One region of the Bombilactobacillus sp. ESL1097 genome, then DNA from elsewhere that is predicted to be linked to it. Evidence: predicted binding sites of a transcription regulator. Region 1 holds the regulator's gene; the other holds the start of a gene.
The links. The regulator NrdR, encoded in region 1, represses ribonucleotide reductase genes. The targets are predictions, from matches to a motif close to ACACNATATATNGTGT.
Positions count from the first base shown of each region.

Region 2: nrdH (glutaredoxin-like protein NrdH) is a predicted target of NrdR. The motif match lies at 2,529-2,544, and genes of this name have one in related genera.

Region 1 covers NZ_JBYLUB010000002.1:634,812-639,754, reverse strand. The annotation lists gene dnaI (primosomal protein DnaI) at 1-560, opposite strand, end outside; gene AC3B6D_RS07035 (DnaD domain protein) at 570-1,865, opposite strand; gene nrdR (transcriptional regulator NrdR) at 1,846-2,349, opposite strand; gene coaE (dephospho-CoA kinase) at 2,353-2,976, opposite strand; gene mutM (DNA-formamidopyrimidine glycosylase) at 2,949-3,776, opposite strand; gene polA (DNA polymerase I) at 3,781-4,943, opposite strand, start outside.
Region 2 covers NZ_JBYLUB010000001.1:186,772-191,714, reverse strand. The annotation lists gene AC3B6D_RS00845 (C40 family peptidase) at 1-358, opposite strand, end outside; gene AC3B6D_RS00840 (AAA family ATPase) at 512-1,060, opposite strand; gene AC3B6D_RS00835 (DUF2187 domain-containing protein) at 1,387-1,611, shown strand; gene AC3B6D_RS00830 (LVIS_2131 family protein) at 1,668-2,288, opposite strand; gene nrdH (glutaredoxin-like protein NrdH) at 2,707-2,940, shown strand; gene nrdI (class Ib ribonucleoside-diphosphate reductase assembly flavoprotein NrdI) at 2,940-3,317, shown strand; gene nrdE (class 1b ribonucleoside-diphosphate reductase subunit alpha) at 3,298-4,943, shown strand, end outside.

The sequences.
Region 1 (4,943 bases):
TGCATTAATAAAACTGCCACCTGTTGATTAACCAACTCTTTGGCAATCGCTCCCAATAAATAAGTTTTACCAACACCAAAATCTCCTGATAAATACAAGCCTGGTGTAAATTCATTTTTGGAATAATTCAAGACAAACTTCAAAGCAGCCATCAACGCCGTTTGCCGCCCACTAGCGCCCGTGCCAAAGTCAGTTAAATCCGCTTGCCGGATATCACTTGCCATATCAATGGTCATAAAGTTTCGTTCAAAGCGTTGCTGCTTTTTTTGTGCTACCAATTGCGCATCAGGAGCATAGGTAACTTGAATCATTTGATTCTTAAAAATCAGCCGCGGCTGATAACCCGCAGCAAATTCTTGCATATGGCTTTTAGCTTGCACAAATTCATAAATAGCATCCAAGCCTTTTTGTAAAATTGGCTGGGTGATTTGGTCTTTGTGTGCCGTTAAAAAGTGTTGCACATCCTCATCGCTTAACGCTTTTCTTAATAAATCTTGATAATGATTTTGCCATTGGTGGCCTTTAATGATTTTGGCTAATGATTGCGATAACTTTTCCATTATCTAACCTCACTCAGAATGATCTTGTAACTGTCGCAATTGCCGTTGCATCTGCGCTAATTGTTCGGAATTAACCTGTTGACTTGGGGTTTTGGACCAATCAGTTCCGGACTCTTTTTTATTTGTAGTTGAACGTTTTTTCTTGGTTTGCTTTTGCGGAAAGTCCTGTAAATATTTAATGGCCTGCGGTGCGGTATTAATTCCGTGCTGCACCCAATCATTAGCAATTTTTTCCACAAAACCTTGCGTTAAAGTGGGCGAATTATCCAAAACATAGTTTACCAAAATGTTCACTACTTCCGCTGGTAAAACCATGCGTGCCTGTAACTTCCGCAAAATACTAGTTTCAGAACTACCCACAAAACCATTTTTTTGGTGCTTTTTATTAGCTAAAAACTCTGCCGGCGCTTGGTTCTGCGCGGCCTTGATTAATTTTTTTTGACTAGTGGATAAATTAGTCACCGGTGGCCTTTTAGCTGCGCTAGGCAAAGCTGCAGTCTTCAAGTTCACCCGTTGTTCATATTGCTTTTGGATCAAGGACTTTAAACGGCGCAAATCAATTTGATCAGTTTGCACGTTTAGCGTTTGCCCAATTGCCTGCGCTAATTCAACTTCGGATAAGCCATAGAAAGTATGCAAATTAAATAACTCTGACTGATTTTGATCAATTTGCTGGGGCGCAACGTGGTATGAACGCACAGTAATCTTTAAGAAATCCCAATCAAAAGTCGCTAATTCCGTCGGTCGATAATTGGGCTGATTAACAGTAGAAAGTTGAGCATCAGACTCAACTTTGGCATCTACTACTTTGTGAGACAGGTGAAATACTTCCAAAAAACTTTTCGTAATTTCTTTGGCTTGGTCTAAATTGCGGAGTTGAGGATGATACTTTTTAAATAATTGTTGAAAATCGGGTTGACCAATTTTTTCTTGTAAATAAGTGGTTAAAATACTATCTTGAAAAAAATTAGCTCCTGCTAGTGGCCTCTGCAATTGGTAGATTAAATAATCACCCCAACTATCTTTACTTTGAAAAGTCTGCAGTAAAGCGACGGCTTCTAATTTAATCCGCGCTTGATAAAAATGCTGGCTATCAAGATCCAATAAATTTAAAAGTTGAGAATGAGCTTTGCGCTGGGAAACTAAGGGGACTTGATGCTGCCACAATAACTGATACAAGCTCAAAGCATCACTCCCAATAATGGGTTGATATAAGTCAATTAAAACCTGATAATCCAATTGTGTGAGCGTACTACTACCAATTACCCAATAGCCCCACAGTGGATCAATCATCGCTTGCGTCATCGTCAGTTGTCTCGCTTTCTGCCTGGTTTTTTTGAGCTAACATCATTTCTTGTACTTCCTGCATCAGACCGTTAATATCCTTAAACTGACGATAAACGCTGGCAAAGCGGATATAAGCAATATCATCGACACCGGCTAATTCTTGCATCACAAATTCACCAATTTGGCGCGAGTTGATTTCACTTTCACCCGTTGCTTGGATCTTAGCTTCGACTTTACTAACTAATTGATTCATCGCCTCTAAAGTCACTGGTCTTTTTTCAGCGGCACGCACAATGCCCCGTAAAATTTTTTCACGACTAAATTCTTCACGATTACCATTCTTTTTGATGACCAAAACGGGAGTATGCTCAATCCGCTCAAAAGTTGTAAACCGATATCCACAATTTTCACATTCACGGCGCCGACGAATCACCCGGCCTTCGTCACTCGGGCGACTATCAATAACCCGAGAAGAATTTTTTTGACACTGAGGACAAATCATAATTTACTCCTTAATTACTTGTTGTAAAAACTGGTCAACTTGTTGCTGTAAGTGCTGCCAATCACCAGTATTATCAAGAACAAAATCGGCTAATTGACATTTTTGTTGAAGTGGTAATTGGCTTTTTATTCTACTACATGCTTGTTGAACTGTTAAATGACTTCTTTCTTGTAAACGTTGTAATTGAACTTGCTGGGTTACATAAACCACTAAAACTTGATCCACAATTTGCTCATAATGCTGTTCGAATAAAAGTGGAATTTCAAAAAAAACAGTTTGTGAAGTTGCTTGTGCTTGTTGAATTTGTCGCACCAATTCTTGACGAATTGCTGGTTGCACAATTTGATTTAAACAATCCAATTGTTTCGCATCGGCAAAGACGATTTGCCCCAAAGCAGAGCGATTCAACTGCCCATCGGCAGTTAAAACCTGAGTTCCAAACTGTTGGATCACTTTTTTAAAAGCTGGCGTTTTGGTATCCAAGATTTGGTGAGCAATGTGGTCAGCATCAATTACTAAAAAGCCCGCTTGATTAAGTAATTGACGGACACTTGTTTTACCGCTTGCGATACCGCCGGTAATTCCAATCGCACGCCCCATTAGTTCAACCGTTGACAATGCGGGCAATAATGTGTCCCTCGGCCCGCCACGCGAATTTTTTCAATTACCGTGCCACAACGTTGGCAGGGTTGGCCTTCTTGATCATAGACTTTTAATTGTAATTGAAATTGGCCCTTTTGACCGGTGGCATCAACATAACTGCGAATCGTGGTTCCGCCAGCGGCAATGGCGGTTTGAATTTCATCCGCAATGGCCGGATATAATGCCTGTAATTGTTCGTCAGTTAATTGATTGGCTGGTTGCTCGGGATGAATTTTAGCCATCCATAAAACTTCATCGACATAAATATTACCTAAGCCTGAAACTACTTGCTGATCCAGTAACACAGCTTTAATATTTTTCTTTTTACGCTGTAAACCGCTAACCAATGAATCATAGGTATACTGCGGCGTTAAGGGTTCCGGACCTAGTTTAGCAATTCCTTTAGTGGTTAACTCATCAGTTCGGGGCACAACTTCCATGCGCCCAAATTTGCGAACATCACGATAACCTAAATACTGGCCATTGGCTAGCTCAAAAATAATATGCACATGCTTATCAAAATCACTTTTTTGATCCCGAACTTGATATTTACCTTCCATTCGTAAATGACTAATCATTGTCAAATCATTATCAAAATGAAATAGTAAATACTTAGCACGGCGCCCCACATCGGTAATCGTCGCACCAATCAAATCTTTCTTAAATTCTGGTAAGGGATTGACGATAATCTTCGGATACAGCACCTCAATATTAACAATCTTTTGTCCTTTAACTAATTGATTTAAGCCTCGACGGACTGTTTCTACTTCTGGTAATTCTGGCATTATTTTATCCTTTCGCGTCAAACCATGTTTGACCAGCTGCTGATTCTACTTTCAAAGGTACATCCAACTTCACAGCGGTATCCATCACGTGTGGCACCAATTCTTGCAAAATGGGAATTTCCGTACTAGGAGCTTCAAAAATCAATTCATCATGCACTTGTAGTAACATTCGTGCCTGTAAATGTTGTTGTTGCAACTGCCGTTGCATATTAATCATGGCAATCTTAATAATATCAGCAGCGCTACCTTGAATCGGGGTATTCATGGCTGTCCGTTCCGCAAAAGATCGTAAGTGAAAATTCTTTGCATGAATATCTGGCAGATAGCGCCGGCGGTGCATAATTGTTTCGACATAACCATCTTCGCGGGCTTTTTGCACCATTTGATCCATGTATTGTTTCACTTTGGGATACTGTTCAAAATAGGCTTGAATAAATTCCGCCGCTTCACGGCGGGAAATGCCAATATTTTTGGCTAAGCCATAATCACTAATCCCGTAAACAATCCCAAAATTAGTTGCTTTGGCCTTCCGGCGCATATTCGCAGTCACATCATCAATACTATCCAAATTAAAAATTTTCATGGCCGTGTGCGCATGAATGTCATAATCAGCTTGAAAGGCTTGTTGCATATGCTCATCACCTGATAAATGAGCCAAAACCCGTAATTCAATTTGGGAATAGTCGCTGGAAAATAATTGCCAAGATGACTCTTTGGGTACAAATGCTTTACGAATAGCACGTCCTTCATCACGCGCAGGAATATTTTGTAAATTGGGATCAATTGACGAAAGCCGTCCCGTTTGCGTCAGTGTTTGTAAATAGCGAGTATGAACTCGGCCATCAGGGGCAATCGCACTTAATAAACCAAGCACATACGTTGATTGAATTTTGGCGACCTGGCGATATTCCAAAATATCCGCAATAATTGGTGCTTGATCTTTTAATTTTTCCAAAACATCTACAGAAGTGGAATAGCCCGTTTTAGTCTTTTTGATGGGCTTTAAGCCCATCTCTTCAAATAAAATTTTGCTTAATTGTTGCGAAGAATTAATGTTAAATTTTTGACCAGCTTTATCATAAATAGCTGCTTCTAAATTTGTTAACCGCTCATCTAATTGCACTTTCATCTGCTGTAAGGTGGTCGCGTCAACTTTAATTCCCGCAA
Region 2 (4,943 bases), on a different contig from region 1:
GCTTACCGCCTTGAATTTGTGCCATGTTAATTACTTTTTGAACTTTCGCATTCCGGGCTTCTGTCATGTCTGTAACATCATTAGCTGGAATCCAATCATTTTGACCTAAGTTATACCATTGACCATCAGCACTAATTTGTGTCACAGCCCAAGAAGATCCGTTCGAAACATATTGTCCAGTTAAAGTGCCAGCATTATTTGGTTGGCTCCGCAAACCGACTTGATTGTTGCTAGTAACAGTCACGCCATCACCAACATTAGCAGCTTGTGCGTCTTGATTATGACTTAAAAATGTAGAAGTAGAAATACCAATAACACCTGCAGCAATTAAACTAAGAAAATGTTTTTTAGAAATCATGAAAATTGTTCGCCTCCGAGAATAAGTAACAAGTTATTTTTACGAGAATTGATTTGAATTTAATTTGGAAATAACTTAACAATCAAAATAGTACACTTCTTACATTGCAATCATGTTACAAACAAACAAACAAACCGTTACAAATCCCGAATTTTATGACATCTTTGTAATCAATTGATCAATGGTCTGCTTTAATTGGGGCCAAGCATCATTAGTCAAAACCAGCGCTGTACCTTTTAAAGCCTTCGGCAGTTGCAAGTCACGCGCAAATTCTTGACTGGTTAACCGCTGGTGAATCGCTGCCGTTTGATCTCCACGCTGCAACAGCCGTTGCTGTAAAACTTGCCGATCAGCAGTTATAAACCAAATGACTACTTGCTGGGGATAAGCTTTTAAATACGTTAAAGCACCTTTAGTGTCTAAAACGATACTAACTATCTCAGCTTTCGCAAAAGCCCGCTGTAAGCCCTGGCGCGAAGAGCCATATTGATGGTGAGCATATGTAACTTGTTCTAGATAATCATTTAAGAGAAAACTCTGGGGCGTCTCAAAATAGTAATCCACACCATTTTGCTCGTTAACGCGTTGCGGACGCGTCGTATGCGTTACAACACTCGGAATTTGGTATGCTTGCGTCAAATAATGACTGACGGTCGTCTTACCTACACCGCTCGCACCGGTAATAACAATAATCTTTTTCATTAATTTACTCCTTTTCAATTGTTCAATTAAAGAACCCAGGCCCAAAGTAAGCCTTATTTTTATCGTTTCAACTTCCAATTAACGACCGGATAATCCTTCTTTGGCAACTATCTGTGGTAAGATAGTACTTAAGAATTCTACCGACCAGGAATTCTGGTAGCTCTATCTTTTTAAGCTACTGTTGCTTGATAGTGCTCAACCTTTGGCGTACAGTCTTTCCAAGAATTTTACCAAAATGGGAAAACACCAAGCATGGTGCACTATCAATGGTCCCCGTTTAAACTCAAAACCAACTCCACGTTTAATTAGTCTAGGAGGAACTACACATGAAAATTGCCAATATTAAAGTCGGCGACAAATTACAAGGTTCAGTCGAAGAAGATTTAGAAAAGCCCTTCGTTGGCACGGTTGAAAAGATCTATACCAATGCCGTTTTATTAGATATTGAAGACTTTGATCCACAAGATAGTGATAACGTCGTTGAACTGAACCATAAAATTGTGATTAATGCTCAAAATTTGAAAAAGCTGCCCAAAAAAGCAGCTAAATAAATAACCATAAGAAAAGTTCCTCAATTTGACTCATAAATAGTCATTGAGGAACTTTTTTAATCCAATGTTTTAACAAAAGTGGTTCCAGGAATACGAATCAATGCATAATCCGTCGCGACATTACCGGCATGAACGCCTAAGCCGTTGCGCCAGTTATTCTTATAATGAGCCACCATCATCATCACATATGCTTGCTGATATTTTTGATCATAGCGTTTCGTATTTGGCCACGGATAGTTCTTCGCGTTTAAACTAGCTGATTGATTACCATCTAAAACTGAGGCATTATTGCCCGGAATACTGTACTTAGCTCCTTGGACCCAATAATTATAATACTTAACCGTTTTTTTATTGTCTGCTGACTTAACTTCTACATAATAACCTTGACCATTCTTGGTCTGCATCACTAGAGGTTTAACCGTATAGCTCAATTGAACGCGCTGTGTATCTTTCACATCAACTTTATCTAAAAAAGTCATATAAAACATAAAGCCCACTAACACAAAAGCGCCAATAAACTCACAAAAATCCCAGCAGACATTGCCTAATGAGTGGTGCTTGCGGTGCACGACAATCATTTTTAAATGACGGCGTCGAATATCAAAGATAATCACCGCTACCAAACAAAAAACAATTAACCACGCGCCAACCCCTAATAAATTCCAGTTTAATTGCATCCTGCTTTCTCCAAACTCCAGATAAATTTAATTAGATTTATTATAGCTCACTTTCACACTGACTGCACTGTCCAAGTCTAGTGAAAACCTTCCGACCTACGTAACTGTCATCAGCGTAATTGAAAAAAACTTAATAAAAAAATTACTTGACTTATGCAGCGAACAAATGTTTTTTATTTTTTTCTTACCCAAAATCCAAGCCTGGCAACCACACTATCATGTGGTTCGATTTCGAATCAAACACAATATATTGTATTTTGACTAGTAGGGTTTTATAATTGGGCTCAGTTATTCCGATCAAAAGTTCCGCAGCAACAACTGGTTAACTAATGCCAGTACAACTCAACTGTGAAACTTTTAATCGAAAATTGATCGGTGCGCACTACCGTGATTTTTTCATCATTAAGGAGGTTTTTTCATGAATCAATCAGTAAAGATTTTTACCAAAGATGGCTGTATGCAATGTAAAATGACCAAACGTTTTTTGAATGATCACCAAATTCAATTTGAAGAACATAACATTAATCAACAACCTCAGGCCTTAACTTACCTCAAACAGCAAGGATTTCAAAGCGTCCCCGTCGTAGTCACGAATAATCAGCCCCCGATCATTGGTTTTCGCCCGAGTGAATTGAAAGCACTGGTGCAATAATGCAAATTGCTTACTATACAATTACTGGTCAAACCCGCCGTTTTATTCAAAAAGTTAAGCTACCTGCTTACGAGATTAATGATGCTAATCCTTATCACGTCATGAACGGTCCGTACTTGTTAGCTGTGCCCGCTTATGATGACAATATGATGGATGCGGTCATTGACTTTTTAGGTTTTCAAAATAATGCCCAACAATTAGTCGGTGTCGTCGGCAGTGGTAATCGCAACTTCAATGAACTCTACATTCATACTGCCAAAGATATCGCTGCTGGCTTAGGTGTCCCCGTTGTTTTCGATTATGAATTTAACGGCACCGCGGCCGATGTTAAAAATTTCAGGAAAGTAGTGGAGCAACTTGAGTCTAAACAACATTGATATCGCTAAAGTTAATTACTTTAAACTAAATAACGAATTAAATATTCCGGTTAACGGACAGATCCCTTTAGATCGTGACCAAGCCGCACTCCAGGCTTTCTGGCAAGAAAATGTTCAACCTAATCTGAAAATGGAACCAGATATATTAAGCCAGTTACAAAAGTTAGTGCAAGCTGATTATTTAGAAGCAGCTTTTTTAAAGCAATACTCGCCAGCTTTTATTAAAGAACTTTACCAATATTTACTGCAACAACATTTTCAGTTTAAATCCTTTATGGCTGCTTACAAATTTTACAATCAGTATGCGTTAAAAACCAACGATGGTGCCTACTATCTAGAAAATTATGAACTCCGGGTGTTAAATAATGCTTTATATTTTGCAGACGGTGATGAGCAACTCGCACACCAATTAGCTGATGAAATGATTCATCAACGTTATCAGCCCGCCACGCCTTCGTTTTTAAATGCGGGTAAAAAGCGCCGCGGCGAGTTTGTTTCGTGCTTTTTAATCCAAATAACTGACGACATGAATTCCATCGGTCGTAACATCAACAGTGCATTACAATTGTCGCGTATTGGCGGCGGTGTGGGTATTACCTTGTCTAATTTGCGAGAAGCTGGCGCCCCCATCAAAGGGGTTGAAGGTGTTTCGAGCGGTGTTTTACCCGTGATGAAATTATTGGAAGATAGTTTTAGTTACAGTAATCAATTAGGGCAGCGTCAAGGAGCAGGAGCTGTTTATCTCAACGTTTTTCATCCCGATATTTTAGACTTTTTATCTGCTAAAAAAGAAAATGCGGACGAAAAAATCCGTGTCAAAACCCTCTCCTTAGGCATTATTGTCCCTGATAAATTTTATGAATTAGTGCGCCAAGACGCGCCAATGTATTTATTCAGTCCTTACAGTGTGGAACGTGAATACCACCAGCCCTTTTCTTACGTTGACATTACTCAAGAGTATGACAAGTTAGTGGCTAATCCCAAAATCAAAAAATATCAGATTAGAGCACGTGATTTGGAGCTAGAAATTAGTAAATTACAACAAGAATCTGGCTATCCTTATATTCTAAATATTGATACCGCCAATCGCCACAATCCGGTAGCGGGCAAAATTATTATGAGTAACCTGTGCTCCGAAGTTCAACAAGTCCAAACACCATCTTTATTAAATGACAAACAAGACTACGTGCAATTGGGACAAGATGTCAGTTGTAATCTTGGTTCAACGAATATTCCCCAATTAATGACTAGTCCAGACTTTGGTCAATCCGTGCGCGTCATGACCCGTGCTTTGACTTTTGTCTCCGATCATTCACAAATTGACGCCGTACCGTCGATTAAACACGGTAACGAGCTGAACCACGCCATCGGCTTAGGGGCGATGGGGTTGCATACTTTCTTAGCAACTCACCAGATTGAGTATGGCTCACCACAAGCCCTCGAATTTACCAGCGTTTATTTTATGCTCTTAAATTATTGGACTTTGGTCGAAAGCAATCAGATTGCCCGTGAACGACACAGTATGTTTCACGATTTTGCCAAATCCAAGTACGCTGACGGTTCTTATTTTGCGAAATATACGCAGCGCTCCTTTGCACCGCAAGATCCCCAGGTGCAAGCTTTATT